4 regions of the Nonomuraea sp. NPDC049141 genome follow, and region 1 is predicted to be linked to each of the others. Evidence: riboswitches for the same ligand, from Rfam matches in the RefSeq annotation. Region 1 holds a riboswitch; each other region holds the start of a gene.
What was found. Region 1 has a riboswitch for cyclic di-AMP ahead of AB0B91_RS41545 (hypothetical protein). Riboswitches for the same ligand answer to the same signal wherever they lie in the genome.
Positions count from the first base shown of each region.

Region 2: it holds a riboswitch for cyclic di-AMP, as region 1 does, so the genes downstream of both, AB0B91_RS30045 (CHAP domain-containing protein) here and AB0B91_RS41545 (hypothetical protein) in region 1, are expected to answer to the same signal.
Region 3: it holds a riboswitch for cyclic di-AMP, as region 1 does, so the genes downstream of both, AB0B91_RS12570 (C40 family peptidase) here and AB0B91_RS41545 (hypothetical protein) in region 1, are expected to answer to the same signal.
Region 4: it holds a riboswitch for cyclic di-AMP, as region 1 does, so the genes downstream of both, AB0B91_RS22500 (hypothetical protein) here and AB0B91_RS41545 (hypothetical protein) in region 1, are expected to answer to the same signal.

Region 1 is NZ_JBEZDR010000017.1:35,113-42,684, forward strand. Features, by position in the region: gene AB0B91_RS41535 (DeoR/GlpR family DNA-binding transcription regulator) at 1-403, shown strand, start outside; gene galT (galactose-1-phosphate uridylyltransferase) at 400-1,470, shown strand; cyclic di-AMP (ydaO/yuaA leader) riboswitch at 1,540-1,682, shown strand; gene AB0B91_RS41545 (hypothetical protein) at 1,689-2,660, shown strand; gene AB0B91_RS41550 (hypothetical protein) at 2,697-3,290, shown strand; partial or broken gene AB0B91_RS41555 (M55 family metallopeptidase) at 3,300-3,716, opposite strand; gene AB0B91_RS41560 (M50 family metallopeptidase) at 3,835-5,139, opposite strand; gene AB0B91_RS41565 (response regulator transcription factor) at 5,295-5,894, shown strand; gene AB0B91_RS41570 (PP2C family protein-serine/threonine phosphatase) at 6,086-7,201, opposite strand; gene AB0B91_RS41575 (GNAT family N-acetyltransferase) at 7,320-7,572, shown strand, end outside.
Region 2 is NZ_JBEZDR010000010.1:193,816-201,387, forward strand. Features, by position in the region: gene AB0B91_RS30020 (extracellular solute-binding protein) at 1-172, opposite strand, end outside; gene AB0B91_RS30025 (RNA polymerase sigma factor) at 499-1,740, opposite strand; gene AB0B91_RS30030 (YciI family protein) at 1,783-2,214, opposite strand; gene AB0B91_RS30035 (hypothetical protein) at 2,360-3,265, shown strand; gene AB0B91_RS30040 (hypothetical protein) at 3,370-3,534, opposite strand; gene AB0B91_RS30045 (CHAP domain-containing protein) at 3,793-4,473, opposite strand; cyclic di-AMP (ydaO/yuaA leader) riboswitch at 4,485-4,621, opposite strand; gene AB0B91_RS30050 (Gfo/Idh/MocA family oxidoreductase) at 4,740-5,693, opposite strand; gene AB0B91_RS30055 (aldo/keto reductase) at 5,713-6,540, opposite strand; gene AB0B91_RS30060 (hypothetical protein) at 6,636-7,572, shown strand, end outside.
Region 3 is NZ_JBEZDR010000004.1:63,711-71,282, forward strand. Features, by position in the region: gene AB0B91_RS12545 (histidine kinase) at 1-476, shown strand, start outside; gene AB0B91_RS12550 (response regulator transcription factor) at 473-1,129, shown strand; gene AB0B91_RS12555 (phosphotransferase family protein) at 1,104-2,180, opposite strand; gene AB0B91_RS12560 (NYN domain-containing protein) at 2,379-3,656, shown strand; gene AB0B91_RS12565 (NlpC/P60 family protein) at 3,756-4,715, shown strand; cyclic di-AMP (ydaO/yuaA leader) riboswitch at 5,544-5,702, shown strand; gene AB0B91_RS12570 (C40 family peptidase) at 5,893-6,294, shown strand; gene AB0B91_RS12575 (hypothetical protein) at 6,577-6,780, opposite strand; gene AB0B91_RS12580 (hypothetical protein) at 6,868-7,572, shown strand, end outside.
Region 4 is NZ_JBEZDR010000007.1:202,438-210,009, forward strand. Features, by position in the region: gene AB0B91_RS22495 (alpha/beta hydrolase) at 1-820, opposite strand, end outside; gene AB0B91_RS22500 (hypothetical protein) at 870-1,574, opposite strand; cyclic di-AMP (ydaO/yuaA leader) riboswitch at 1,763-1,903, opposite strand; gene AB0B91_RS22505 (DUF5302 domain-containing protein) at 2,069-2,269, opposite strand; gene AB0B91_RS22510 (MDR family MFS transporter) at 2,317-3,765, opposite strand; gene AB0B91_RS22515 (PadR family transcriptional regulator) at 3,822-4,331, shown strand; gene AB0B91_RS22520 (aldo/keto reductase) at 4,341-5,198, opposite strand; gene AB0B91_RS22525 (MarR family winged helix-turn-helix transcriptional regulator) at 5,303-5,731, opposite strand; gene AB0B91_RS22530 (glucose 1-dehydrogenase) at 5,799-6,611, shown strand; gene AB0B91_RS22535 (nuclear transport factor 2 family protein) at 6,614-7,000, shown strand; gene AB0B91_RS22540 (YbaB/EbfC family nucleoid-associated protein) at 7,012-7,329, opposite strand; gene AB0B91_RS22545 (hypothetical protein) at 7,339-7,572, opposite strand, start outside.

The sequences.
Region 1 (7,572 bases):
CGTGGCCGACGTCTTCCACCGCAGCCCGCGCGCCGACCGCACGGTTGTGCTGACCGGCGGCGTACGCACACCGTCCGACGCCCTCGTCGGCCCGGTCGCGGTGGCCGCGATCCGCCGGCTGCACGTGGACACGTTGTTCCTCGGGGTGCACGGGATGAGCGTGCGGGCCGGGTTCACCACGCCCAACCTGCTGGAGTCGGAGACCGACCGGGAGCTGGTGACCGCGGCGCACCGGCTGGTCATCCCCGCCGACCACACCAAGTGGAACACCGTCGGCATCAGCACGATCGCCGAACTGACGGAGGCCGACGTGGTCATCAGCGACTCGGGGCTGCCCGAGGAGGCACGCATGGAGCTGGGCGAACGCGCCGGCGAACTGATCATCGCGGAGGACTCGCAGTGAAACGCACCATCACCCACCTGGCCGACGGCCGAGAGCTGATCTACTTCGACCGGCGCGACGACGCCGACCGGAGCGCGATCGACCGGCGGGCGCTCGACCCCAGGCCGGTGGCGTCGGAGCTGCGCTACGATCCGCTCACCGAGGAGTGGATCGCGATGGCGGGACACCGCCAGACGCGTACGTTCCTGCCTCCGGCCGACGAATGCCCGCTGTGCCCGTCGTCTGAGACACGGTCGTCGGAGATCCCGGCACACGACTATGACGTGGTGGTCTTCGAGAACCGCTTCCCCTCTTTTTCCGGAAATTTCGGGACTTATGAGGATGCCGGGGGGCTCAGTGAGGTCCGGCCGGGTGTGGGGAGGTGTGAGGTGGTGTGTTTCACCTCCGAGCACTCGTCGTCGTTCTCGCGGCTCTCCGATGAGCAGGTGGGCCTGGTCATGGAGGCGTGGGCCGACCGTACGGCCGAACTGTCCGCGATCGAGGGCGTGGAGCAGGTCTTCTGCTTCGAGAACCGGGGCGAGGAGATCGGCATCACGCTGCCGCACCCGCACGGGCAGATCTACGCCTACCCGTACGTGACCCCGCGGACCAAGCTCCAGCTCGGCGCGGCCTCCCGGCACCGGGGCGGCAACCTGTTCGCCGACGTGCTGGCGGCCGAGCGGGCCGCCGGGGTGCGTGTGGTGGCGGCCAACGAGCTGTGGACGGCGTTCGTACCCGCCGCCGCCCGCTGGCCGTTCGAGGTGCACGTGTATCCGCACAGGCAGACGCCGGACCTGGCCGCGCTGACGGAGGAGGAACGCGCCGCCTTCGCGCCGCTCTACACCTCCGTGCTGCGGGCGCTCGACGGGCTGTTCGGTGTCGCCATGCCGTACATCTCGGCCTGGCACCAGGCGCCGGTGCGGCAGGACCGTGACCTGGCCTATCTGCACCTGGAGCTGTTCAGCATCAGGCGGGCGCCCGGGAAACTCAAGTATCTGGCGGGCTCGGAGTCGGCCATGGGCGCGTTCGTCAACGATGTCCTGCCGGAGGAGGCCGCACGCATGCTTCGATCACAGGTAGATCTCTAATTGATTTCTGCTTGAAGTCGCCATGACCTTGGGTTTACCACTAATATCCCCTGAAGCACCGACCGAAATGGTCGGTGTTGGCCTAATCCCGGGTGCGTGACCTGGGAGCCGGGGACCCATCGCATCTTGGGGTGAATCCACTTCGGTGGTAAGGCGGCATCTCCCTGCCCGAACCCGTCAGCTAACCCGGTCGGCAGTCAGGGAGAGGAACCCCTCACGTGGCGACTGCGTCCCCCACGGGTCTTGCCATCGGTCTCATCACCGCCACCTGTGTGGCCTTCGGAGCCTTCACGGCCGTACCGGCTTCGGCCGCGCCGGCCGCGCCCAAGCCCAGCGAAGCCAAGCTCCGCGCGGAGCTGAAGGAGCTCGACCAGAAGGTCGACAAGCTCATCGAGACCTACAACCTCAAGCGCGTCGAACTCGCCAAGGCGAAAGAGGACTCGGAGACGACCAAGAAGCGGCTCGCGGCGGCGGATGCCAGCCTCGTCACCGCCCAGAAGCGCGTCGCCGAGCTCGCGCAGCTGCAGTACCAGAACGGCACCGGCTCGCTGCCGAACCTCACGTTCCCGAGCGACAGCTCCAGCGCGGCGGTGCTGGAGCAGCTCACGGCCTCGCAGCAGGCGATCGTGCAGAGCGTGGCCACCCTGAGGAACCTGAAGAAGGCGGCCGCGGACCAGGCGACCGCCCTGGAGACGAAGATCCGCGACGACGCGGCCAACGTGGCCAAGCAGCGGGACGACGCGCAGGACCTCATCAAGGACATCCAGAAGAAGCTGAAGGACCTCATCCCGTTCGGCCCCGGCCGCCGCTCGGACGGCAGCTGGGCGCCCGAGCTCCCGTCCGGCGCCGACAACATCACCGCCCGCATGCGGGTGATCCGCGGGCTGATCCAGAAGGACTTCTCACTGCCGTTCGAGGTCGGCTGCTTCCGCTCGGGCGGCGGCGGCGAGCACCCGCTGGGGCGCGCGTGCGACTTCATGATGAGCACCGGCGGCACCATGCCCACCGAGGCCAACCAGGCACTCGGCAACCGCATCGCGGCCTGGGCGATCGAGAACAAGGACAAGCTCGGGGTCAAGTACGTCATCTGGAAGCAGCGGATCAATCAGGGCTCGGGCTGGAGCCCGATGTCCGACCGCGGCAGCATCACCGAGAACCACTTCGACCATGTACACATCTCGATGTTCTGACAAGGGGACCCGCGGCCGAGAAAGGTTGATCACCTCATGTTCGATGACATCGTCGCTCGTTACCACGACATGCTGGATTACCTTGGACTCGACACCTTCGCGTACACGGTGACGGTCCCCGACTCCGGAGTTCTGTCGGTCGAGGATGCCGTGAGGCGCCTCCACTTCGACCATGCCCCCAATGAGCCGCACCGCAGGGGCGCCCTCCACCTCTATCAGGTCGGCTCCGGGGTCGTCACTCTGGACTGGGTCAACCTCGGTGACCGTGAGCAGATGATCCAGAGGCTGGCCGGCGACGGCTTCCGGCACTGGTACGTGTCCTTCGACATCAACGGCAGCACCAGCATGTACGTCCGGTACGGGGTCGCTGAGGGATACCTCGACCATCCCGAGCCGGCCTCCTTGCCCTCCACACCATGGACAGACCTCCTCGGCCCTCTGATGCCCTTCACCAAGATCCTCGCCGGCGGCTACGACAGCGAGGGCGCGGCGGCATCAGTGGACATCACGGCGGCGTGCCTGGCCGTGGTGGAGCTGGAAAGCGGTGTTCGCCTTGACGAGGACCTGATGCACAGGCCTCATTCGGCGCTGCCGATCCCCCTACAGGCCCTGGCACCGGCCGGCGCCTGAGGTGGTGATTCAGCGGCTGAGATAGTGGCTGGTCAGCGCGGACCAGACAAGGAGCACGTCCAACGCCGTCCTGGGACTGGCAGCCTGATAGCGGACCGTACGCGCGCCCGTCCGCTCGGTGCCCGGCACCAGGGCGGCCAGCTCCACGGCCCCATGGGGCCGTAGTTCGGCCTCGATGGCCAGTTCGTCGGGGACGGTCACCGGCCGAAGCGTTCCCGAGATGGCGCCGGCCACGGCGCGGGCCGCCCTGGCGGCGATGGCCGCCCGGGCGACCGCCGGGTGCTTGCTGCGCGTGGCCGTGCGTCCCAGCGCTGTCTTCACCGGGACGGTGACCACGCCAGGAAACGTCTTCTCCGCGACCGCGCAGATCACGTCGTCTCCTGTGACCAGCCCTATCGGGACGCCCACGGCCGCGGCCACCAGGGCGTTGAGTTCGGCTTGGGGTCTCCGACCACGTAGTCGGCGCGCCGGTCGAGCCGCTCGCCGAGCAGGTTGTCGGCGGGCCCGTGGCTTCGCGGGTACGCCGTAGCTGCCAGAAGGCGGGTCAGCCGGTGAGGGTGAGCGGGTTGATCAGGTCGGCGTAGACAAGCAGGCCGGCCATGATGATCATGACGAAGGCCAGGGCGTAGGTGAGCGGGAGCACCTTGGCGATGTCCACGTACCCGGGCTCGGGGCGGCGCCTGACGCGGGCGTAACCGCGCTTGAGGCCCTCCCAGAGACCGCCCGCGATGTGGCCGCCGTCGAGCGGCAGCAGCGGGATGAGGTTGAACATGCCGATCGCCAGGTTGAACCCGGCCAGCAGGTTGACCAGGAAGGCGACCTTCTGCTTGCTCGACAGGTCGGAGGAGAGGATCTCACCGCCCATGCGCCCGGCGCCCACGACGCCGACCGGGCCCTCGGGGTCGCGCTTGTCGCCGGAGAACGCGGCGTGCCACACGCCGACCATCTTCTGCGGCAGGTTCAGCAGCGACTCGGCGACCCGGCCGGTGAGCTGGCCCATGTAGCCGACGACGACGCCGAGGCTCTGCGGCTGCATGACCTCGGTGGGCATGACACCGAGGAAGCCGACGTTCTTGTCGATCTTCTTCGGGTCGGTGGCCGAGGGCCGGTCCTGGGAGATGAGGGTGACGTTGAGCGTCATCGGCTGACCGGCGCGGATGATGCCGACGGCGACGGGACCGGGGCGGTGCGAACGGATCAGGCGGGTGGCGTCGTCCCAGGTGGTGATCTTCTGGCCGCCGAAGGAGACGATCCGGTCCCCGGGCTTCATGCCGGCCTGGGCGGCCGGTGTCGGCTGGTCGGTGGCCCGGCAGTCGGTCCGCTGCTCGCTGACCGGGATCACGCAGGTGTTGGTCTTCGGCGACACCACGGGGGTCAGCGTGGGCAGGCCGATGCCGACGAGCAGGACGGAGAAGAGGATGAACGACAGCACGAAGTTCATGAACGGGCCGCCGGACATGATGATGACCTTCTGCCACCACTTCTTCCGGTAGAACACCCGGTCCTCGTCGCCCGGCCGCACCTCTTCCTGCGCCACGTCGCGGGCGGACTCGATGAGGCCCTGGAACGGGCCCGTGGAGCTGCTCCTCAACCTGGTCGGATCGTCGCCGGGCCGTGGCGGCAGCATGCCGATCATGCGGATGTAGCCGCCCAGGGGGATCCACTTGATGCCGTACTCGGTCTCGCCCCGCCGGATGGACCAGGCGGTCGTGCCGAAGCCGACCATGTACTGGGGCACCCTGACGCCGAAGATCTTGGCAGGCACCAGGTGGCCGAGCTCGTGCAACGCGACGGACGCCATCAGCCCGATCAGGAAGACGATGATCCCCGCGAGGTAAAGCCAGTTCATCTAGTCCCGCTCCAGGGCAGACAGAAGGTCTCGACAGCCCCAGAGTAGTCGAAGTCCTCACGCCTCGATGGCTTGCGCACCCTTTGCGAGCTCGGCAGATTACGTTGACAGTACGCGATCAAGCGATCACTCTGGGAGATGACGGAGGTGGAGCCTTGATCCGGATTCTGGTCGCCGAGCATCTGCCGCTGGTCCGGCGCGGACTGGTCGCTTCGCTCGACGCGGAGCCCGACCTGAAGGTGGTCGCCGAGGTGGCGGACGCGGAAGGCGTCCTGCCCGCGGCGGCGGCGTGCGCGCCCGACACCGCGGTCATCGATCTGGACCTGCCCGGCGGGGGCGGCCTGTTTCCCGCGGCCCGGCTGCGCGAGCGGGGCTGCCACGTGCTCATCCTGTCGGCGCAGGCCAAGCCCGGTCAGGTGCGCAGGGCGTTCGCCACGCACGCGCTCGGCTTCATGAGCCTCGACGTCGCGCCCGAGCAGCTCGCCGAGAGCCTGCGGCTGGTCGCCGCCGGGCGCCGCGCGGTCGACTCCGACCTGGCGATCGCCGCGCTCCAGTCGGCCACCAACCCGCTGACCAGACGCGAGCTCGACGTGCTGCGGATCGCGGCGGGCGGGGCCCGTTCGACGGAGATCGCCGACCAGCTCTTCCTGTCGGTCGGCACCGTACGCAACCACCTGTCGCGGATCATGTGCAAGACCGGGGCCCGCAATCGCATCGACGCGGTCCGCATCGCGAGCGACTCGGGCTGGCTGTGAGAGCCGGTTGTGAGAGCCGGTTGTGAGGGCTGGCCGCGAAGGCCGGCTGTGAGGACCCACCGGCTGTAGAGACCGGGCCCCGGTGAAGCCGCGCCGCTCCACCGGGACCCGGAGCGGTGAACCCTTCGAGGATCTCAAGATCGATCAGGCACTGCCAGTGACCGTGTTCACCGCTTGACCCGTGTGATTCGTCACGGGCGCCAGATGAGAACCAGCGCGCAGTCGTCGTTGTGGCCCGACGCCATGGCGTTGACCAGGGCGCGAGCGCCGTCGCGGAATCCCGAGGTGAGCAGCCGCTCGGCCTCCCCGAGCAGCTTGTCGAGCCCGGCGTCGATGTCGCGTCCCGGCTGCTCGATCAGCCCGTCGGTGTAGAGCAGCAGCGCCTCGCCCTTGCGCAGGGTGCCGCTGTCGGGCTCGCAGTGCAGGTCGGGGACCACACCGAGAACGACGCCCTTGGCCGTGGCGACCTGCCAGGTGCCCGCGCCCGCGTCGAACTTGACCACCGGCGGGTGACCGGCCGAAGTGATCGTGTAGTCGCCCGTCGCCAGGTCGAGGCGTACGTGCACGGCCGTCACGAAGCCCTCGTCACCGCGCTGGCGGTGCAGGTAGGTGTTGCAGGCCGGCAGGAAGTCGACGCCCGAGCCGAGCAGTCCGCCGAACGTGCCGGACAGCAGCAGCGCCCTGGTGCCCGCGTCGACACCCTTGCCCGACACGTCGACGAGCGCGATCTCCACCTTGTCCCCGTCGCGCATGGAGACCAGGAAGTCGCCGCCGAAGGAGGAGCCGCCCGCCTGTTTGAGCACGACCTTGCCGCCCCAGTCCTTGGGCAGCGGGGGCAGCTCGCCCTGACTCTTGAGCCGGTCGCGCAGCTCCAGCAGCATGGCGTCGCCGCGCAGCCCCTGCACGCCGAGCTTGCCGCGGGTGCGGGCCATCAGCACCGCCAGCACCGTGGTGAAGCCGATCGTCACCATGAGCCCCATGCCGATCCGGCCGATCCCGAGCGTCCCTGCGATGTAGCCGAGCGAGATGGCCACCGCGACGAGCAGCTTGATCAGACTGCCCAGCCGGAGCTGCAACCCGCCCACGAGGAGGATGAGGATGAGCAGCGAGGGCGAGAACCACTCGGTCGAGATCTGCGCAGCCAGCAGTCCGATGACGAGCGTCAGCATCGTCAACGTGACCATCAGGTTGCGGTCTCGGGCCAAGGAGCCTCTTCTGAGGAACCGGACCGCGGACACCAGAAACGGCACCCGCACAAGGATTGCGCGGAGCCGTGGTGGAATCAGCGGCGCCGGACGGGAACTCATGATGCGCCTGACTGTATCGGTCTGGCCTCCCTTTGGGCAGCCCACTTGACCAAGGCCTTGATCATTAAGGACGTATATTGGGTGGCCCTCCCCCTTTGCCCGCTCCTACCTTGGACGGATGACGTATCCGATCCGTCCGGTGAACGAGGCCGAGTGGCCGGCGTTCGCCGAGGTGCTCTCCGAGGGGTTCGGCTGGGCGCCGCATCCTCAGGAATCAGAACGATTCAAGGCGCAGACCGAGTTCGATCGGACGCTTGCCGCGTTCGACGGCGACGTCATAGCGGGCGTCACCGCCGTCTTCTCCTTCACCATGACGGTCCCCGGCGCGCAGATCCCGGTCGCGGGCGTGACGGCCGTCAGCGTGCTCCCCT
Region 2 (7,572 bases), on a different contig from region 1:
AGCCGCCGCCGAAAGTCTGCACCCGGATCGTGACCGGTTCGGCGGCCGCTGAGGAGGCAGGTGCGTTGCTGGCCGCCGGAGTGCCACCGGAGCTGCAAGATGCGACGGTCAGCGCCGCCGCCGCCAGGGCCGAGGCCGCGGCGAGACCGCCGCGACGGTTGCGGATCATCATGGTGGACCCCTTCTCGGGTGAATGGGTGGGGAGGTGCACCGCGGCACACGCTCCGGGCCGCGGTGGGAAGTCCTTGGGAGCGCTCCCACAAAGGGTGCACTTGCGGCCCTTGCCCGTCAATGCGCTGAAACGCAACCGTTACCTATGGGGCTATTTCTCGGTCTAGAAAGGGATTTTTGGTGATGAAGGGCGCAAAGAGCCGTTTGGGAGCGCTCCCATCACAAGGGACTCGTTTGTGTTTGCTTTCTGGGCATGTCGCCCATCCACTGCGGGCTTTTCTCGTAGTCACGGCCCTTGAGACGGTCGTACGGCGGGCCGGGGGCGGGTCAGCAGGCGGCGGCGCGTTCCTGGAGCAGGGTGCGTTCCCGGGTGTTGCGGGTCATGGCCGCCGCCCGCTCGAACTCGGCCCGCGCCTCTTCCGGCCGCCCCAGCTTGACCAGCAGATCCCCGCGTACGCTCGGCAGCAGGTGGTAGCCCTTGAGCGCCGGCTCGTCGACGAGCTGGTCCACCAGCTCCAGCCCGACCGCCGGACCGTACGCCATGGCGAGCGCGACCGCCCGGTTGAGCTCGACGACCGGCGACTGCGACATCCGCGCCAGCGCCGCGTAGAGAGTGGCGATGGCCCGCCAGTCGGTCTCCTCGGCGGTGAGTGCCCGTGCGTGACAGGCGGCGATGGCGGCCTGCAGCACGTACGGGCCGAGGTCGCCACCGAGGTCCTCGGCCTGCTGGAGCGCGTCCAGGCCACGGCGGATGAGCAGGCGGTCCCAGCGGCCCCTGTTCTGTTCCAGCAGCAGGATCGGCTCGCCGGACGAGCCCACCCGGGCCACCGCGCGCGACGCCTGGATCTCCATCAGCGCGACCAGGCCGTGCACCTCGGGCTCCTTGGGCATCAGCCCGGCCAGCACCCGGCCGAGCCGCAGCGCGTCCGCGCAGAGCCCCGGCCGCATCCAGTCGTCACCGGCCGTGGCCGAGTAGCCTTCGTTGAAGATCAGGTAGATGACCTCCAGAACAGACGACAGGCGGCCGGTGAGCTCCTCGCCCTGCGGCACCTCGAACGGCACCTGCTTGTCGGCCAGTGTCCGCTTGGCGCGGACGATCCGCTGTGCCACCGTCGGCTCCGGGACCAGGAACGCCCTGGCGATCTCGTCGGTGGTCAGCCCGCCGAGCACCCGCAGCGTGAGCGCCACCCGCGCCTCGGTGGACAGCACCGGATGGCACGCCGTGAACACCAGCCGCAGCAGGTCGTCCTCGATCTCGTCCACGCCGGGCAGCTCGGCCTCGGCGTCCGGCTCGGCCAGCTCGCGGCCGAGCTCGGTCAGCCTGTGCGCGTAGCGTTCCCGGCGGCGCAGCAGGTCGATGGCGCGGCGCTTGGCGACGGTCATGAGCCAGGCTCCGGGATTGCGCGGCACGCCCGACTCCGGCCACTGCTCCAGCGCCGCGACCAGCGCGTCCTGGGCCAGCTCCTCGGCCAGACCGAGGTCGCGCACCAGCCCGGTGAGGCCGGCGATCAGCCGAGCCGCTTCCATCCGCCAGACCGTCTCGATCGCCCGGTGTGTATCGGAAGCCATCACCTGGTCATAAGACCAGCCGACCCAAGATCACGCAAGCTGCTAGTCTTCGGCGGATCGCAGCAGCCGCTCCCGCAACAGCGCCTCGCGCTCGGCCGCCTCGGGGCTCATCGAGTCGTCCGGCAGGTCGGACGCGTCGAACACCTGCCAGACGTCCAGCCCGATCCCCTCATGCCCACCGGGCACAGGCACCCGCAGCGCCCATGCGATGGCCTCGTCCCGGGACTTGACCTGGATCAGCCAGAACCCGGCGATCAGCTCCTTGGCCTCGGCGAACGGCCCGTCGAGCACGGTCGCCTTGCCATCCTTGGTATAGGCGATCTGCGCCCCGTGGGAGCTGGGATACAGCCCCTCGGCGGCCAGCAGTACCCCCGCCTTGGCCAGGCTCTCGTTGTAGGCGCCCATCGCGTCGACGAGCTCCTGGCTGGGCAGTTCCCCGGCCTCGGTCGCCTCGTTGGCCTTCCCTACGATCATGAACTTCATCTGGATTGTGGCGCGGAGACCTGGTCCTTCAGGACCAGGAGAAGCGCCACCCCTCCTTTCGAAAACAGTATGGAAAGTCTCGGTCGCGTTCGGTAATGTGTGCGGTGGGTGAGGGCGTTGTGACAGGAGGTGCGCGATGGCGATCCGCCGCTCCGCCGCCAAACGCCACGGCCTGCCCACCGTCGTGCAACTGCGGCTCACGCCCACCCCGGCCCAAGCTGAGGCGCTGGCGGTGGCGGTGCTGTTGTGTAATGAGGCGGCCACCATTGTCTCCCGGCTGGCCTGGCAGCACCGTGTGTTCTCTGTGGTGGAGTTGCATCTGCTGGCCTATTACGAGGTGCGGGCGCAGGTGGCGGGGTTGGGTGCGCAGGCGGCGGTGCGGGCGATCGCCCGGGTCGCCGGCGTCTACGCCAACCGGCGCGCCACCAAGAAACGCGCTCACATCTTCCGGCCGCACGGCGCCGTCCCCTACGACGCCCGGCTGCTCAGCTGGAACCGTGACGCCCGCACGGTGTCGCTGTGGACGCCCACCGGCCGCGTCACCATCTCCTACACCGGCCGGCCCGAAGACCTCAAAGCCGTAGACGCGCTGCCGCTCGGTGAGGCCGACCTGATCTGTCGCCGCGGCGTGTGGCTGCTGCAGGTCGCCCTCACCTTGCCTAAGCCGGCGGTGCGGGAGCCGGTCGGTGGCTTCGTCGGGGTGGATCAGGGCGTGGCGAACCTGGCGGTCACCTCCGATGGCGCGGTGCTGCCCGAACCCGCGCTGGCCGGGCCGATCGGCGGCAACGGCCACGTCCGCACGCTGCGGGAACGGCGGCACCGGCAACGCCGACGGCTGCAGAAGAAGGGCACGTCGGCGGCGCGTCGGGTGCTGCGCCGCCTGTCTGGGGCGAGATCCTCCGCAACGGCACCGACGGCGCCGTCCTGCTCGGCTCCCCTGAAGGCGGCGGACACAGCGTCGACCCCGGGACGGACCTCCTCATCGACATCCAGGTTCTCTACCCAGACGAAAGCCCCGCCTGCGAACGCCTCATCGGCCTGAACGCCCAGCAACTGGGCTGACCCGGCGAGCAGGCAACCCACGCAGAACTCCCCGCGAAGCCGTGGCCTCGCGGGGGGATCGGCCGGGTGGGGGCCGGTCTTGCGTCAGATGTGCTCGGCGGGGTTCGCCGGGAGGTAGAAGTTCCAGCTGCCGTGTCCCTCGTGGGCGCCACCCGCGGGGCAGTGCCCGTTGTCGGGGCGACCGTTCCACCAAAGGGTGTAGCACTTGTTACAGAACCGCCAGTTGTCCTGCTGGGTCGTCGGTGACATGTCCCCTCCTGCGGTATCGAGAACCGGCGCGTTGTCCGGCCATCGCCAGTGTTGGAGGTGACGGGCGGACCCGTACATCCCCAAACTTGGGGGGTTACGGCCGGATAATGCGGTGTTCGGTGGAACGTGATGGCCTTTCGGCTGTTCCGAAACAACACGCCCGGGAAGACGCCGACGAGCGCTCGCCCAAAGGACGCGCGCTCGTCGACAGGAAAGCTTGTGGGGGAGAGTCGGGCCGGAGGGCTCGGGGAGTAGCCGTCAGCCGGTGTAGTTCGGGTATCCGTAGCCGACCACCTGGGACTTCGGCCGGACGCGCTGGGCGACCGTGCCGTTGCCGGTGTTGCCCTCGATCGTGGAGATCGTACCGTTGCCGTTGTCCTTGACGACGAATCCGACATGCTGGATGTCGTCCAGGCTCTTGCTGCCGCTCCACGAGAAGAACACCACGGCGCCCGGCTTCGGGGCCTGGCCCCAGCGGTGGTTCTTGGCGAACCAGCGGGCGTGCTCGACGGTGTAGGCGTCCCAGCCGACCATGCTGCGCGCGCCGGTGTGCGCGCCGACCCAGGAGACGAACATCGAGCACCAGGCGGCGTTCAGGTACTCCTGCCTGCTGCCGCCGTCACGCTTGACGGTCTCCAGGGCGCGCGGCGTGTTCATGTACCACTTCTGGAACTTGGTGCCGCCGCCGGCGGCGTCCTCGGTGGTGCCGACCTGGGCCTTGGCCAGGGCCAGGACCTGCGCGGCCGAGATCTTGGCCTTGGCCTGGACCTTGACCTCCGGGTGGTCCGCGGGCGCGGCGGCGTGCTGCTGAGTGCCGGAACTGATGGTCTCCGCGTGGGCGGTGGACTGCCCGCCGATGGCGGCGGCCGCGACGGCCACACCGAGGGCGGCCTGGGCGAAGGTCAGTTTGGGGGCACGGGTAAGACGACTCATGGCCATCGAGGGGGTTCTCCTTGCTTCCATGCCGCTTACCGGGTTAGCTGACGGGTTCGGGCGTGGAAGCTGCCCTACGGCACTGACGTGCCGATTCACCCCAAAGGACATGGGTCCCCGGTTCCGCACGAGGCGGATTCAGCGGTCACAGGACGATCCTGTGATACTTGCGCGATGGTCAGGCAAAGAACCGGACAAACAGGTACGTATGCCTTAGATGTCGTACAAGGTAATACATGGGGCAAGAGGATTACAAATAGCAAAACTCCTGGTCAGGAGAGTTGCCCCCGTGCATCTGCCAGAAGCCCCATCATGGCAAGGCTTTCGTCAAGTGGCATGATCGCGGATTCTTTACTTCCCGCGGCCACGGCGGCCCGCACCTCGCGGACTTCGCCGGCGTATCCGTTGTCCGCCGGATCGAGCACGAGCTCCTCCGTCTCCATCGACGGCCCGCTCAGCACGACCCGCTCCGGCGCCCAGAACGGCGCCTTGATGTCCGCGCGCATGCCGGTCCCCACCACGTAGGCGTCGTTCGCGTACGGGCCCAGCAGCGAGCACTCCACCAGAGCCCGCCGGCCGCCCGAATAGACCAGCACCCCGCCCGCCTCCGCGTCCACCCCCGAGGGCGCCAGCGAGCCCGTGACGTGCGCCCGCTCCGGCATCCCGAGCAGGAGCTGCGCCAGCCCGAACGAGTAGACGCCCAGGTCGAGCAGTGCCCCGCCGCCCAGCTCCGGCGCCCACAGCCGGTGCGCGGGGTCGTACGGCAACGTGAAGCCGAACGACGCCTGGACCGAGCGGATCTCCTCGAACCGGGGATCGGCGGCCACCCGCTGAATCAGCGGGTTGAACCGCATCCACATGGCCTCCATCAGGAAGACCCCGGCCTCGCGCGCGAGGCGTACCATCCGCTCCGCGTCGGCGACGGACGCGGCGAGCGGCTTCTCGCACAGCACCGCCTTGCCCGCCGCGATCGCCGCCTCGACCACCTCCAGGTGCTGGGCGTGCGGGGTCGCCACGTAGACCGCGTCGACGGCGGGGTCGGCGCACAACTGCTCGTACGAGCCGTACGCCGACTCGGCGCCCAGTTCCGAGGCCAGTGCCCGCGCGCGGCCGAGGTCGCGGGAGCCGACGGCGGCCACCCGCATCCCCGGCTCAGCCGCGATGACCGTGCCGACCCGCTTGGCGATGACACCCGTGGCCGCGATACCCCATGCGAAATTCTTCATGGGGGGAGATCGTAGGGAATCAACCCATCCAGTGGAAAGTGTCCGGATCGGGACCGATGCGGCCATCCGTCGTGTTCATGGCGCCGATCGCCGCCATGTCCTCGGCGTCGAGGACGAAGTCGAACACCTCGAAGTTCTCCTTGATCCGGGCCGGTGTGACCGACTTGGGGATCACCACGTTGCCGAGCTGGATGTGCCAGCGCAGCACGATCTGCGCGGGCGTCCTGCCGTACTTCTCCGACAGCACGGCCAGCGCCGGGTCGCCGAGCAGGCCCTGGCCCTGCCCCAGCGGGCTCCACGCCTCGGTGAGGATGCCGTTGGCCTCGTGGAACTCCCGCAGCCGCCGTTGCTGGAAGTACGGGTGCAGCTCGATCTGGTTGATGGACGGCGTGATCTCCGCCTCGTCGATCACCCGGGTGAGCGTCTCGACGGTGAAGTTGGACACACCGATCGCCTTCGCCCGCCCCTGACGGTAGATCTTCTCGAGGCCGCGCCACGCCTGCATGTACGTGCCGTGCTCCGGCAACGGCCAGTGGATCAGATAGAGATCCACGTAGTCGAGCCCGAGCCGCGACAGGCTCTCGTCGAACGCCTCCTCGGCCCGGCCGTGGTCGGGATTGAAGAGCTTGGTGGTGACGAACAGCTTCTCGCGCGGGATCCCCGAGGCGCGCACGGCACGGCCGACGCCCTCCTCGTTCCCGTAGGCGCTGGCGGTGTCGACGTGGCGGTAACCGACCTCCAGAGCGGTCGTCACGACCTGCTCGGCCACGTCGCTAGGCACCTGCCAGACGCCGAACCCGAGCTGCGGCACCTGTACGCCGTCCGTATTGAGTAGTAGCGAGTTCATGGTCTCCATTGTTCACGTGTCGTTTCTGACGGCTTAAGGCGGGCGGGCTAGCTTGAAGCGGTCGTTAATGGGCCACACCACGCGGGGAGATCAGAGTGGGCAAACAGGCGTCGGCCTGGGTGGAGTCCCCGCTCCAGATGCTGTGCGCCATCGAGGCCCACCGCGCTGGGCTGCTCGGGCCGGTCACCGCCGTCGTCCCGCGCGCCGGGCTGCGGGCGCTGAAGGCCACCCGCCGGGCGCTGTCCGATCTGGCGCTGCCCGAGGGGCTGGAGCTGGCCGAGCCGCGCGAGCGCATGCCGCGTTCCCCGCACGCCGTCGGCGACGCCTTCTCCGGGCGGGTTCAGCTCCGCTGGCTCGTGTCCCTTCCGGGCCGGATCGTGATCGTCGATGACGGGCTGGCCACGCTCCGGCTGCTCGAACTGCTGGCCGCCGGGCCGTACAAGCCGCTGTTGCGGGCGCGGGCGCAGCCGGGGAAGCTGCGTGCGGCGCTGGGGCTGGCGGCGGGGATCAGGCTACGCGCGAGCCGGGTGTCGGTCTTCACCGCGCTGCCGGTGTCCGACGAGCTGGCGCTGGCCGTCCGCGCGGCGGGCGTCGACCTGGTCCGCCACGACTTCGGGTGGCTGCGCGAGCAGCCGCTGGGCGGTCCCGGACCGGTCGAGCGGACCGTCGTGCTCGGCACCTCCCTGGTCAGGAACGGGCTGGTGCGCCGCGACCGCTATCTGAGCTGGCTGACGGACCTGGCCACCGAGGAGCCGCTCGCCTACTTCCCGCACCGCCGCGAGGACCCCGCGGACGTGGCGCTCATCCGCGAGCGGCCCGGGATCACCGTGTACGACGCCGGCGTGCCGGCCGAGCTGACGTTGCGCGGCCTCGACCCCAGCCAGCGGGTGCTCAGCCTGCCGTCCACCGCGATCAGCTCGCTGGGGGTGCTGCTCACGCCGCGCGGCGTCGCGGTCGAGCCGGTGGACGTACCGGACGATTGGTGGACCAGCAGGGCGGCTCCCGCCCTGCGTTCGCATCTGACCGGTGTGG
Region 3 (7,572 bases), on a different contig from region 1:
ACCTGCGCGAGGTGATCGGCGTGCTGCGCCACTCGGCGCCCTCGGCCGGCGACCCCGTCCCCGACCGGCCGCAGCCCACGCTGGCCGACCTGCACCCGCTGATCGAGGAGTGCCACGAGGCGGGCATGGAGGTGGACCTCGCCCTGGACGCCGGTGACGCGCCCGAGGGGCTGGGCCGCAACGTCTACCGCATCGTCCAGGAGGCGCTCACGAACGCGCGCAAGCACGCGAGCGGCGCTCCCGTGACGGTCACCGTCGCCGGCGGTCCGGGCACGGGCCTGACGGCTGAGGTGCGCAACCCGCTCCGAGTACGGCAGATCACCCGCATCCCCGGAGCCGGCGCCGGGCTCATCGGCCTGACCGAGCGGGCCCAGCTCGCGGGCGGGCGACTCGAGCACGGCGCGACCCGGGAAGGCGACTTCCTGGTGCGCGCCTGGTTACCGTGGCCGGTGGAGACTTCCCGGGAGGACACATGACCGCGCCGATCCGCGTACTGATCGTCGACGACGACGCCCTGGTGCGGGCCGGGCTGTCGATGATTCTGGGCGGGACCGGCGACATCCGGATCGTGGCCGAGGCGGGTGACGGCTCCGAGGTGCCGCCGCTGGTCGCCGAGCACCGGCCCGACGTGGTGCTGATGGACATCCGGATGCCCGACGTCGACGGGCTCACCGCGACCGAGACCCTGCGTACGGCCAAGTCGCCGCCCGAGGTGGTGGTGCTGACCACCTTCCACGCCGACGCCCAGGTGGTGCGGGCGCTGCGGGCGGGGGCGGCGGGTTTCCTGCTCAAGGACATCCCGCCGCGCGAGCTGGTCGAGGCGATCAGGAAGGTGGCGGCGGGTGAGCCGATCCTGTCGCCCGCCGTGACCCGCCAGCTCATCGCGCACGTCTCCGACGGCGGCGCGGACCGGCGTACGGACCGGGCCCGCGGGCTGCTCGACCGGCTCAGCGAGCGCGAGCGGGAGGTGGCGCTGGCTGTCGGCCAAGGCAAGTCGAACGCCGCCATCGGCGGCGAGCTCTACATGAGCGTGGCCACGGTCAAGGCGCACGTCTCGCGGATCCTCACCAAACTGGACCTCAACAACCGGGTGCAGATCGCGCTCATGGTGTACGACGCCAGCCTTTGAGCATCCGCTCGATCGTGGCCCGGTGCAGCACCAGGTCGTCGGGGTCGTCCGGTCTGGGCTGCTCGCCGAAGTGGATCCGGCGCTGCCACACCCTGGCCATGATGACGCCGTGCCGCAGCGCCGCGTACATCTCGTAGAACTCCATGTCCCGCGCCCGATAACCGGTCAGCTCCCGATATTTCCCGCAAACGTCGGCGCGTCGCATGAAGTCCGGAATCCCGGGCATACCCACGGACTCCGTGAGGTCCTGGAAGAAACGGTGCAGGAAGATCATCCACCCCAGATCGAGCTCGCGCGGCCCCACCGCCGCCATCTCCCAGTCGAACACCGCCACCGGCGTGAAGTCGCGATACATCACGTTCCCGATGCGGGCGTCACCCCAGCAGAGGACGTCGGGCCCCGGGTCGGCCGGCCAGTGCGCCTCCAGCCAGTCGAAGCCCCGCTCCAGCAGCGGGATGCGCGTGGCGCCGTGCGCCCACTCGTAATAGGCGTACTGCTCGTCCACGTGGCGGCGCAGCCCGCCCTCGGGAAGCACAGCCAGGTCATGCGCGGTGAACGGCGCGTCGTGCAGCGCGCCCAGGATCGCCACCGTCGCGTCCTGCAGCCGGCGCCGATCGTGCGGCGCCGCGTCGAGCAGCCAGCCCTCGAAGGTGTACGGCAGGACGTCGGGTGGTACGTCCCCATCCTCCCGTTCCATCACGAAAAACGGGCTGCCCAGTGGGGCGGGGTCGGGCTCGAACCAGAGGGCCCTCGGTGCTGGGATTCCAGCTTTTTCCCTGGCAGAACGCATGATCTCGAACTGTGCCCGCAAATCGTACGAAGGGAAAACCGGCACGGCCTCCTGGGCGGGCGCCATCCTGGCCACGCACCGGGTACGCTCGCCGGACCAGGACGCGGTGAAGAAGAGGGTCTCGCTCGACATGCCGTTTCCCGTAGGCCGCGACAGTTCGGAGACCGTCACCGGCCGGTCGACGCGTCCGCTGAGCCACGTTCCCACTCGATCACGCAGTTCATCCAGGTCACGGGTGGAGGTACGCATCTGGTCCGTCACGGTCGGCCTCCAGGGTGAACACCGGGTGAACGCGGGCCTCGGCACAGTCGTATACCCCTAGCAAGCGCTTGTCCATACGCGACCGGCCGTTACGGTCAGGTACACGGCAGCCGTACCCTTGTCTGAAAGGGCATGTCACGAAGGGACCGTGGGATGAGTTCAGCGGGTGAAGGCCTGTCTCGCCCGCTTCCCGAGCAGGTGAGACTGAATGTCGTCGATCTGGCGGCGACGGTCCTCGGGTCCATGCCCGCTGCCACGATTCCGCCGCCGCTGCGCGGGATCGCCAAATTCGACCCGCGCAAGCGCGCCAAACTCGGCAGCGCGCCCATCGCCGCCCAGTTGGAGAACGACAAGGAGTTCCGCGAGGTGGTCGCCGAGTCGGTGGCCGCCGGATGGCCCGAGCTCGTCGCCTCGCTGGTCGAGGGCAACGTGCCGCCCGCCGCCGACCCCGTGCTGGTGGCCGCCGCGGCCTACCTGACGCGCCCGGTCGGCTGGGCGGAGATGGTCGAGGCCGCCCGGGCCGACCTGGAGCAGTCGGCGGTCGCGGCCGAGGGCTCCGAGCGTGAAGAGGCGGTCAACCGGCTGCGGGAGCAGCTCGCCACCCAGAAGAGCGCCGCCAAGGAGGAGTCCGACCGGCTGCGCGAGCAGCTCAGGCTGGCCCGCGCCGAGAACTCCGACCTGCGTCGCAAGCTCCACGACGCCCGCGAGCGGAGCAAGGCCGCCGTGCGCCGCGCGGAGGAGATGGAGCACGCGGCCGACGACGCCAAGTCCGCCGCCTCGGCGGCGGGCAGCGCGGGCGAGTCGGAGCTGCGCAGGCTCCGCGAGCGGCTGGCCGACGTGGAGAAACAGCTCGAAGCCTCGCGCCGGGCCGCGCGCGAGGGCAGGAGCATCGAGGACGCCCGCGTCAGAGTGCTGCTCGACGCGCTGCAGGACGCCTCCGCCGGGCTGCGCAGGGAGCTGGCCCTGCCCACCATGATCAGCAGGCCCGCCGACTCGGTCGCCGCGCTCACGGGCGAGCGCCCCGGCGTCAGAGGCGTGCCCGCGCGCGCCCTGGCCGACGACGATCCGCAGCTGCTCGACCAACTGCTCGCGCTGCCGCAGGTGCACCTGATCATCGACGGCTACAACGTGACCAAGACCGGCTACGGCACGCTGACCCTGGCCGATCAGCGCACCCGGCTGATGACCGGCCTCGGCGGGCTGGTCGCGCAGACCAGGGTCGAGGTGACCGTGGTCTTCGACGGCGCCGAGCTCAACGCGCCCGTCCAGGTGGTGGCGCCGCGCGGCGTGCGGGTGCTGTTCAGCGCGCCCGGCGAGATCGCCGACGACCTGATCCGCCAGCTCGTACGGGCCGAGCCGCCCGGCCGGGCCATGGCGGTGGTCTCCTCCGATCGCGAGGTGGCCGAGTCCGTCCGCCGCATGGGAGCCAGACCGGTTCCGTCAGGTCTGCTGCTGCGCCGGCTGGGCCGCGCCTAGATTACGAATCTGCCGTTCAGTTCAAAGCGCACCCGCCACTTCTGTACCATTTCGCCCCAGATGTATTCCCTGGGAGGCGACACTGTGAGGTTTGGCCGGGTGCCACTGGCTGCGGGTCTCGCGATCGGGCTGCTGCTGTCCCCAACGAGCGAGGCACTGGCCGCGCCGAAGCCCACGATCAAGCAGGCGAAAGCCAAGCTCAGAAAGCTGAACGACAAGGCCGACAAGGTCGTCGACCGCTACAACACGGCGACCGAGAAGTACAAGGCGGCCCAGGGCGAGTACGGCAAGCTGAACGCGAGCTACAAGCGCAAGCTGGAGACGGTCGCCACGCTGCGCGCCCAGGTGGTCGCGATGGCCGTCGACACCTACAAGCTCGGCCCCGACGCCGGCTCCTGGCCCACGATGGTCGGCCAGCCGGACCCCACGGGCATGCTGGGCGGCCTGGCGCTCGCGGACCAGTTGTCGCAGGAGAAGGTAGCGCGGCTGGCCGCCTTCGACCGGGAGAACCGCGGGCTCAAGGACGAGCGCGACAAGGCCGAGACGGCGCTGCAGGCGGCCGACAAGGAGCGCGACGGGGTCGAGAAGGAGCGCTCGGAGGTCCGCAAGCTCATCGCGCAGCAGAAGAAGCTGCTCGAGAAGCTCGGCGCCTACAAGACCGGCGACCCGAACAGCACCGGCATCAAGTACACGGGCGCGGCCTCCGGTAACGCCGCCGCGGTGCTCAGGTTCGCGTACGCGCAGGTGGGCAAGCCGTACGTGTTCGGCGGTACGGGGCCGCGCGGCTGGGACTGCTCGGGGCTCACACAGGCGTCGTGGCGCGCGGGAGGCGTCTCTCTGCCCCGCACCACCTGGCAGCAGTGGGCCTGGGGGTCCTCTCGCAAGGTGGATCTGAAGGATCTGCAGCCGGGCGATCTCATCTTCAGCTCGGGGCTGGGGCATGTGAGCATTTATGCGGGCAACGGGCAGATCGTCCATGCGCCCCAGACCGGCGACGTGGTCAAAGTCGTCACCCTCTCCTCATATGGCGGCACGCTGGTTGGGGCTATCCGTCCGTAGCTCTCTTTTTATGAGCGTTATTTTTTGTACGGGGCGCGCTTCTCCGGTGGAGGGCTGGGCGTTTCTTTTTTGCTCTTGTACGGCCAGCCCGGTGAGCCCCACCCGCCCTACGTGGCTGGGACCTGTCCAGGGGCACGCTTCTCCGGTGGAGCCGGCTGGGCGCCGTGACGTGCGCATTCTTGGCCCCGGTCCGTGGATTTCGGCGGCCGGTGTCATGCCTAGAAGTGAGAAATGCCACCTCGGTGTCTGTGTTCCCGGTGTGGCTTGCCTGGCCTTTTCGGCGTGCGAGTGACCTCGGCCGACGACAACGCCCGTAGTTGGGTCGGCGTCGCCTGGGCCGTCAGCGCGAGCTCCACGTGCGGGAGGCGGAGTTTCGGCGGGCGGCTCGTATCGACCATACCGGCGGCAGGGCCGTGCTCGGCGTGATTTCCGCATACTTGCTGATCCGCGACGTTCGACGGGAGTCGTACCTGTCCTGGGGTCTCGGCGGCAAGATCCCTCAGGCGCCTGGAGATCGTCGAGGGCCTGTTGCTAACGGGATTAGTGGTGCAGAAGTGACGAATGGGACCTGACAGATCGGAGTTTCGTCAAGTGTGAGAAGGGTCACATTTGCGTAACATAAACCGCTGTTCCATCTGGGATTGCGGTCCTGACTGAGGGTCCTGCCTGATCCTGACAACCCCATGACGCCTTTGCCAGTTCGTTACTGAGGGCGTAGCTTCTGGCCTCGCGGCGAACAAGCCATGGCGTCGCGGCTCTCATCGGGTCTCCGATGTGGACAGATAAAAAAACCGTTTGGTCACCGCCGTTCCCCATGTCATCGATTTGGGCGGTGATCTGCCGAGTCCGTGCAGTCAGGAGGCACGGAGCCGGGGACCCAGCGATCCCGTCCCAGGGATCAGGGGTGAATCGGCGCTTATCGCGCCGTAGGGCGACTTCCAGGCCCGAATCCGTCAGCTAACCCGGTAGGCGTTCGTGGAAGATCCAAGGAGAAATCCTGTCTACCTCCCCGCATAACCCCCGTCTGTCCCGCCTTGCCCTGAGTGGCGCAGCACTCACGATGACCGTGACGGCCGGAGGTGTGGTCCTCCACGCCCCGACGGCGCAGGCGACGACAGCGCGCGAACCGGCCGGTATTTCCCGGACGACCACCACGGCGGGTAAGACCGTCAAGTCCGTGAAGAAGGCCGCGCGCCAGACGGCGGTCGCTCGGCAACAGGCTAGGGCCCGCACGGCCGTATCCGTGGCCAAGGACCAGCTCGGTGACCCGTACCGTTACGGGGCCACAGGACCTGGCTCCTTCGACTGCTCCGGTCTCGTCCAGTACGCCTGGAAGAAGGCCGGCGTCAAGATCCCACGCGTGACGAACAGCCAGTTCGCGCGTATCAAGAAGAAGGTCTCCTGGAAGAATCTGAAGCCAGGCGATCTGCTGTTCTTCCATGGGCTCGGGCACGTTGGCATGTTCGTCGGCAACGGCAAGATGATTCATTCGCCGAGAACGGGTCAGACGGTGCGCATCGAGAAGCTCAGTGGATGGCGCAAGGCGTCGTTCGCGGGTGCGGTGCGTCCCGGCCTGTAAGGCGGTGCGTATCTGCCTGTAAGACCGTCACGAAGGTCCCGTCCCGCTGGGGACGGGACCTTCGCGCGTCTCGGCCCACTTCACCGGATGGACCTGTGGCAAGTGCCGGTCCGTCTTGCCGGGGTCCCCTCAGGCGTGCGGGTCCGTCTTGCCGAGGTGTCCCCTTATGCGTGCGCGTCCTGTTCGCCGGAACGTCCTCTCATGTGTGCGGGTCCGTCTCGCTGGGGTGTCCCTCATGCGTGCCGGGACTGCCCGTGACGGCCGGGCTCCTGTGGTGGGCGACTACGATCGGGGAACGTGTCCGTGCAGGTGAGCCGCCGAGTCGTGGTGGCGGGGGTGCTGCTCCTGGCCCTCGCCTCGGCCAGTGCCGTCCCGCACCAGGCCGCCGGGCCGGCTGACCTCTCGGCGACGGTTCGTGACCTGCCGCTTGGTGGTGGCCATCAACGTGCGACGCTTGGCGGCCCATTGTCCGGTGGTGGCGATCAACGTGCGACCCTTGGCGACCTGTTGTCTGGCAGTCGCGATCAACGTGCGACGGATGGCAACCCTCCGTCCGCTGATCGCGATCAATCTGTGGAGGTTCGTGACCTGCCGTCCGGTAGTCGTGAGCAGCCGGTAGCGACGCCCGGTGATCGCGAGGTTCCGGCGGAGGCGCGGGGCCTCTGGGGTGACGGGGTGGATGTCGTACGGGGTGCGCGGTCGGTCGTGGTCGGGCACCACGCGGACACCGAACTGCTCCGAGACCTGGCGCGCCGGGCCGACGCCGCCGGGACGCGCGTCTCCGCCGTTCTCGGACGGCCGGTGCGGCCCGTGGTGCTCGTGCCTGGTTCGACGGCCGAGGCCGCCCGGGTGGCCGGGGTGGGGAGTGTCGCCGGGCTGGCGGCGGTGGCCGATGGGGGGCGGGTCGTCGTGGTGCCCGAATACTTCGGGCGACTGACCCCGACCGGGCGGGACGTTGTGCTCACCCACGAGCTCACCCATGTCGCCGCCGGGACGGAGCGGCTGCCTGTGTGGCTCTATGAGGGGTTCGCCGACTACGTGGGCTATCGCGACGCGGGGCTGCCGGTTCGGGTCGCCGCCGCCGAACTGGCCGCCGAGGTGCGGGCCGGGCGCTTGCCGAGTGGGTTGCCCGGGCCTGAGGCATTCGCGCCCTCATCTCGGGACCCTGTACGGCTGGCACGGGCGTACCAGGAGGCGTGGTTGGCGTGTCGCTTCATCGCCGAGCGGTTCGGTGAGGGGACTCTGGTGAGGCTCTACCGTGATGCCCAGACGGGTGGC
Region 4 (7,572 bases), on a different contig from region 1:
CGTCGACGATCTCCGGCCAGAGCGGTTTCGGCAGATCGTGGCCCATGCCGGGGAACGTCAGCAGCCTGGCGCCCGGGATCGCCGCCGCCGTGGCCAGGCCGCCGGCGACCGGGACGAGCCGGTCGGCCTCGCCGTGGATGACCAGGGTGGGCACGCCCACTGTGCCGAGCTGTTCCGTACGGTCACCGGAGGCCAGGATCGCGGCCAGTTGACGGGTCGTGCCCGGCGGGTCGAAGCTCCGGTCGTACGCCTGGCCGGACATCCGGACGATGCGCTCCCGGTCCAGGTCGAAGCCGGGCGAGCCGATCACGGACCAGGTCGCCAGGGCCTGGGCGAGGACGCCCGCCCGATCGGCCGCGGGCGGTGCGAGCAGCACCGCGCTGGCCTCCGGCGTGGGCGGGGCCACGTCCGGGCCGGGGGTCGACATGATCGAGGTGAGGGTCAGCACGCGTTCGGGGTGCCGGATGGCGAGCGTCTGGGCGATCATCCCGCCCATCGAGGCGCCCACCACATGGGCCGCGGTCCAGCCGAGGGCGTCCATCAGCCCGGCGGCGTCGTCGGCCATGTCGTCCAGCAAATACGACGAGGACGTCCCCAATGCGGGAACGCCCTCGTCGTGCAGGTGCGTGGAGAGTCCGGCGTCACGGTTGTCGAACCTGACGACGTGATGGCCCTGCTCCGCCAGGAGCTCGCAGAGCTCGTCGTCCCAGTGGATGAGCTGGGCGCCGAGCCCCATGATGAGGAGCAGGGGACGTCCGTCGGACGAGCCGAAGGTCTCGTAGGCGATCTGGATGCCGTTGGCGACTGCATGCTTGGTCACGGGATCAGAATGACATTCTGTTTCCCGCGAAGCAAAGACCGACAGGCCGTCAGCGCTGGAGGAGGAGCTTACGACCGACCATCACGCCGCCGCCGACGATCGCCAGCCCGGCCCCCACCACGGCGCCGTCGAGAGCGACGCTCTTGTCGGCCACCGGCACCGCGGGCACGTTGGCGCCCGGAGCCTGCTTGGGGGTCGTCTTCTGAGCCGTGACGATCTTCGGGGGCTTGGCGGGGTTGTGGTCCACGCGGGCGTAGGCACCGGTGGAGAAGGCGACCGGGTAGTTCTTCTTGCCCGGGCCGTTGCCCCACTTGGTGATGATGTAGTCGACCTTGATGTGGCCCTTGCCGCCGTTGCCGTCCACACCCAGCGTGCTGGAGTTGAAGCGGCCGCCGGTCAGGTCGGCGAAGGTCTTGGCGTCGAGGTCGAGCATGACACCGCTGGAGGACGGCACGCCCGGGCCGCGGTCACCGACGAAGAAGGGCATCTTCTTGCCCTTGTAGACAACGTAGCCCTCTGTCATGAGCGGCCAGCTCGGGCTGGCGGCGAGACGCTTCTGCATGGGCTTGCCGCTGGCCGGCAGTCCGGTGTCCCCGGCGCGACCGGAGGAGTCGTCCCAGAAGTAGGACGCCGTGGTCGAACCCTTGAGCAGGACCTTCTTGTCAGTGCCGGAGTCGGCGTGTGCGGCGGTGGCGGCTCCGATGGACAGAGCGCCGACGAGGGCGGCAGTGAGCATGGCAGAGCGAACAGACATGGAGCAGCAAAGTCCTTTATACGGGTACAGGGGGAGAGAGCGCTCGCAGCAGAAAGGCGTAGCCGGGCGGAGTGCCTAACGGTCGCTACGCGGAGCGCGGGAAGAGCTTGGGGGAAGGTGCCGGTCAGTCGTGGGCGGATGACAACACGCGGACGGGCGGCACGGCAGGAAGGTAACGCATGCGGTAGGTGTCCTCTCCATCTCGCCTACCGGGTTAGCTGACGGGTTCGGGCGTGGAGATGCCCTACCGACCGACTGTGGTCGGATTCACCCCTAAGGAACGGTGGTTCCCCGGTTCTCGCCTGAGCGGGATTCGGCGCCTGCCGGTCGGCGCCTCTCTGCTGAAGCGCCTGGTCACCGGCTGGTAACTGTCATGGACTATATGGAGATAATCGGACAAAGGCAAACATAAGCCCATGAATCGGGCGAAGATCTACCTAGGAGGTCAAGAAAAAAGAGGGGTACGGCATGCCGTACCCCTCGAAAAGCCCTTGTCAGCCGCCGCTCTTCCGCCTGAAAGAACGCTTACTGGCGGCGGGCCCGTGAGCGCCGTGAATCTTGGAAGGGTCGTTGCCCCTGCCACCCGCGCTCGAGTCGGCGTGCTGTCCGCGCTTGCGCTCCAGCGCCTCGCGGAACTTGCGCTTCATCTCGTCCTCGGGAGTTTCGTCGACTTCCGGCTCCGGTGTTTCCGCCATGAGGACCTCCTGGTGTTGGGGACAAGGACAGCTTCCCATGGCGTCGCTCAGGACGCGAAACCAGCCTCGACCTTGGGCTGTGGAGCTTGCCGGTCGATGCGCGCGCCGGGCATGGCGATCAGGGCGACCAGCGCTATGAGGGCGCCCGCGACGCCCAGCGAGGGAATGACCAGGGCCGCGGCCGAGGCGTGCGCGGCGGCCAGCCCGTGCAGCGGCGCCTCTGTGGTGATCTCGGAAGTGTACGCGGTGCCGGCGAGCGCCAGCGCGACCGAGCCGCCGATCTGGCGGAAGAAGGTCAGGTTGGCCGAGGCCGTGCCGATGTACTGGGGCGGCACCGAGGACTGCACGGCCACCGTCAGGCCGGAGAGCATCGGGCCCATGCCGAGGCCGATCAGCGCCATCCACCCGACGAGCACCCAGGGCGGCGTGTCCAGCGTCAGACCAGAGCACAGCAGCGCGCCCACCGCCAGCAGAAACGGCGCCGCCACCAGCCACGGCTTGTAGACGCGCGTGCGGCTCATCAGCGCGCCCATGACGACGCTGCCCACCACCATGGCCAGGGTCAGCGGGTAGATCCGCAGCCCCGACTCGGTCGCGGTGGCGCCGAGCGCCTCCTGGAAGTAACGCGGCAGGAACACCACTCCGGCGAACATGCAGAAGGCGGTGAAGAACGACGTCACGTTGACCAGCGTGTACGTACGGTTGCGGAACAGGTGCAACGGCATGATGGGCGCCTCGGCCCGCCTCTCCACCACCACGAACACCACCAGCAACGCCAGAGCCAGCACGATCGGCCCGACCACCGGCACGCTGGTCCAGGTGTGGGCGTCGAGCCCCTTCTCGGTCAGGCCGATGAGCAGCGCGCTGATGGCCACCGTGAACACCCCGATGCCCAGGTAGTCCGGCCGCCCGCCGCCGTGCCCCGGCTGTCGCGGCAGGCGCAGCACGATGATCCCGATCAGCACCAGGCCGATCGGCACGTTCACATAGAAGGCCCAGCGCCAGCTCGCGTGGTCGGTGAAGAGCCCGCCCAGGAAAGGCCCGGCGAGGTAGCTGAGCGCCATCACCCCGCCCATCGCCCCCTGCACCCGGGCCCCGCCCTTGTCCGGCGGGAACAGTTCGATCACCAGGGCGATCGACAGCGGCAACAGCGCGCCCGCGCCCAGGCCCTGCAGCGCGCGGAACAGGATGAGCTGGGTCATGTCCTGGGCCACCCCGCACAGCGCGGACCCCACGAGGAACACGGACATGCCGGTGAGCAGCAGCGGCTTCCTGCCGTGCTGGTCCGACAGCCTTCCATAGAGGGGCACGGTCACGGTCGAGGTCAGCAGGTACGCCGTGACCACCCAGGTGTAGAGATCGGTGCCGCCCAGCTCCGCGGTGATCCGGGGCAGGGCAGTGCCGACGATCGTCTGGTCGAGCATCGCCAGGAACATGCCGCCGAGCACGGCGACCAACAGGAGGCCATCGCCTCCGCGCTTCGTGTCAGTATTCACGCGTGGAGATTGACATGTAAGAACTGACATGTCAAGACTTCGCTATGCTCAGGTACATGTCCCTACGGATCGCACTGCTCGGGCTCCTCGACGCCACGGGGCCGGCCAGCGGTTACGACCTGGCGAAATCATTCGAGCGGTCGCTCAATCACGTCTGGCAGGCCGGGCACACGCAGATCTACCCGGAGCTGGTGAAGATGGCCGCCGACGGACTGGTGGCGGTCGAGTCTGAGGGGGCACGCGGGCGGAAGCTCTATGCGATCACGCCTGAGGGCGCGAGTCAGCTCCGCTCCTGGCTGGTCGAGCGCGAGCCGAGCTCCGCGACGCGCAGCGAGGTGGCGCTCCAGGCGTTCCTGCTCCCGCTGCTCGACCGGGAGTCGGCGATCGCGGTGGTCGAGCGGATCAGGGCGCGGTTCGCGGAGCGGCTGACCGTCCTGGAGTGCAAGCCCAAGGACACCCCGGGTTTCGGCCGGTACGCGCTCCGCCTGGGTCTCACCCAGGGCCATGCGGGTCTCGCCTGGGCCGACGAGACCCTGGCCGAACTACGGGGCGCGTCCGACGGCTGAAAGCGGTGGTCAGGCGAGAGCGGCCAGCTCGTCGGCGGTGAGGACGAGGTCGGCCGCGGCGGCCGAGTCCACGATGGTCTCCGGCCTGCTGGCGCCGGGGATGGGGATCACCACCGGGCTGCGCGCCAGCTCCCAGGCGAGGCAGACCTGTTGCGGCGTCACGCCCCGCTCCGCCGCCACCCTGGCGAACGCCGCGTGCTGCCCGCCGAGCTCCGACGCCGAGCTGATGCCGCCCAGCGGCGACCACGGCAGGAACGCCAGCCCCAGCTCCTCGCACACGTCGATCTCCGGCTCACTGGAACGGAACCGCGGCGAGTACTGGTTCTGCACACTGGCCAGCCGCCCGCCGAGGATCTCGTGGGCGAGCCTGATCTGCTCCGGGTTCGCGTTGGAGATGCCCGCCATCACGATCTTCCCGGCGTCGAGCAGGTCGCGCAGGCCGCCGATCGTCTCCTCGTACGGCACGGCGGGGTCGGGCCGGTGGTGCTGATAGAGCCCGATCGCCTCCACCCCCAGCGCCTTCAATGAGCGGTCGCACGCCTCGGCCAGGTAGTCGGGCCGGCCGTTGACCTGCCAGCCGCCGTCCACCGTGCGGGTGTGGCCGCCCTTGGTGGCCACGAGCACCCCGCTGGTGTCGCCGGTCCAGCTCGCCAGGGCCTTGGCCACGATCCGCTCGTTGTGACCCACCTGGTCGGACGACGGCGTGTAGGCGTCGGCCGTGTCGATGAGGGTGACTCCGGCGTCGAGCGCCGCGTGAATGGTCCTGATCGACTGTGCTTCGTCGGGCATGTGCCCGTGTACGGACATGGGCATGGCGCCGAGCCCGATGGCGCCTACAGGGGTCTGGCCGATAAGTCGCGTATTCATGCACCCCATCCTCCCCAAGCGCCGAAATGACGCCGCAGCGGGGGCACTCTCCCCCGTCAGGCGCCGGTGAAACGGATGGTCACGTGTGAGCCGCGCCCTGGCCCTCAGTCGCGGACGTTCTCCGCCAGCCGGGTCAGGACCTGCTCGAACGCGGTGATCTGCTCCTCGCTGAGCCCGGCCCGCAGGCGCGCGTCGAAGGCGATCGCCACCTCGCGCAACCGGTGGAACAGCTGCTCCCCTTCCTCGGTCAGCTCCACTACGTGGACGCGCCGGTTGGCGGGGTCCCGGCGGCGGGTCAGCAACCCGCCGCTCTCCATCGCGTTGAGGTGGTGGGTCAGCGTCGCCCCCTGGATGCCCACCGCCTCGGCTAGCTCGCGCTGGTTGCCCAGTTGCCGGGACTTGATCGAGATGAGGATCTGCCAGATCGGCGCCGACCCGCCGACGGCGGCGAGCGCGTCGTCGAAGGCTCGGCTCGCCGCCCTGGCGGTGTTGGTGAGCCGCAGGCCGATCGGTGCCCGAAAGGGTGACGTCATGCCGCCCACTTTAGCAGTGGCATCTAATCGTTTGACATCTAATGCTTCGATATCTATCGTCGAAGGCATGAAACCGAACTCTTCGCTCAGTGGCAAGGTCGCGGTCGTGGCGGGAGCCAGCCGCGGCATCGGCGCCGTCACGGCTCACGCTCTGGCCCGGGCGGGCGCCGCCGTGGTGCTCGGCGCCCGTGACAAGCAGGCAGTGGAGCAGGTCGCCGCGGACATACGCTTCGACGGCGGGCAGGCGCTCGGCGTACCCCTCGATGTCGGCGACGTGGCGTCGAACGAGTGGTTCGTGCGGCAGGCGCTGGACACCTTCGGCCGGCTGGACGCGGCCTTCAACAACGCCACCGACGGGCCGATGCCCGCGCCGCTGGCCGACATCGATCCGGACGAGTTCGACCGGGGCATCCGGACGAACGTGCGCGGCACCTTCCTCGGCATGAAGTACCAGATTCCGGCCATGCTCGCCTCCGGCGGCGGCTCGATCGTCAACATGGCCTCGCTCGCCGGGATCCAGGGCCACTCCGGCCTGTCCGCGTACGTGGCGGGCAAGGCCGGGATCATCGGGTTGACGAAGGTGGCCGCGCTCGACTACGCCGACCAGGGCATCCGCGTCAACGTGGTCGCCCCCGGGCCGATCCTCACCCACCATCTGGAGGCGGCGGGCGCGGAGGCGCAGCGCCTGGCGGGGCTGTCGACGCCCATGCGGCGCATCGGCCGGTCCGACGAGGTGGCCGCGGCCGTCGTGTGGCTCTGTTCCGACCAGTCGTCGTTCATCACCGGAGTGACACTGCCCATCGACGGTGGGCAGGCGGCGGGCAGCAAGCCGCCGCGTATGTACCGCCAGGGCGAACCCATGGAGAGGCAGGAGGCCTGATCATGACCATCGACCAGCAGCTCGACGAACTCGGCAGGCAGTGGATGGAGGCGGAGCTCAGCGGCGACGCCGAAGCCCTGGACGCGCTCGCCGTCTCCGACTTCACGCTCGTGGGGCCGCTCGGCTTCATCCTCGTCAAGGACCAGTGGGTGTCGCGCTTCCGCGAGGGCGCCCTGGTCATGCACGAGATGAGCTGGACGGACATCACCGTGCGGGAATACGGCGACACGGCCGTGGCGATCGGCGTGCTGACGCAGCGGGCCTCATACCAGGGCACGTCGGCCGACGGGCGCTTCCGCGTCACGCAGATCACGGTCAGGGACGGGGATCGGCGCCGGCTGGCGGGCCTCCACTACAGCCCGATCGCCGCCCCACCAGGGCGCCCCTGACCCACGGGAGATCAGCGGCCGGGGTTGTCGAAGATCGTCTGGGTGGCGGCGAAGGTCTGGGCGCTCACGTCTTCCTCGGCCTGCCGGGCCGCCTCCATGAGCGCGTCGGACAGCGCCTCGGAGCCCAGCCGCATCGCGCGCGGCGCGATGCGCACGCTCGCCAGCCCCCCGCTCGGCAGGACCTCGACCGTCACCTGCCCGTCCGCCGCCACGCCGCGCCCCCTGGCCGACTCCAGACGGCGCCCCACCTCCTCTAGCTGCGCCGTCTGCGCGGCGAGCTGTGCCAGCGCCCGGTCGATCTCCGGATCGCCGCTCGTGGGTATGGTCATGCCGGCTCCTTATCGGTGGAGGATGAACGCCCGGGGGGCGTGCGCCATGGCGGATCGGAGCGACCCCTGGACGGACATCTCCCCATTGGCGACCAGGGCGTAGAGAGTGGCCGCCGACGTGGTCCGCCGGAAGAAATTGCCCATCGGACCGGTGCCGAGCATGGTCTCGGTGAACCTGGTGGCCGGGATGAACTTGCGTACGTCGCGCAGGGCCTTGATGCCGCCGTCATAGGCCAGCTCGGC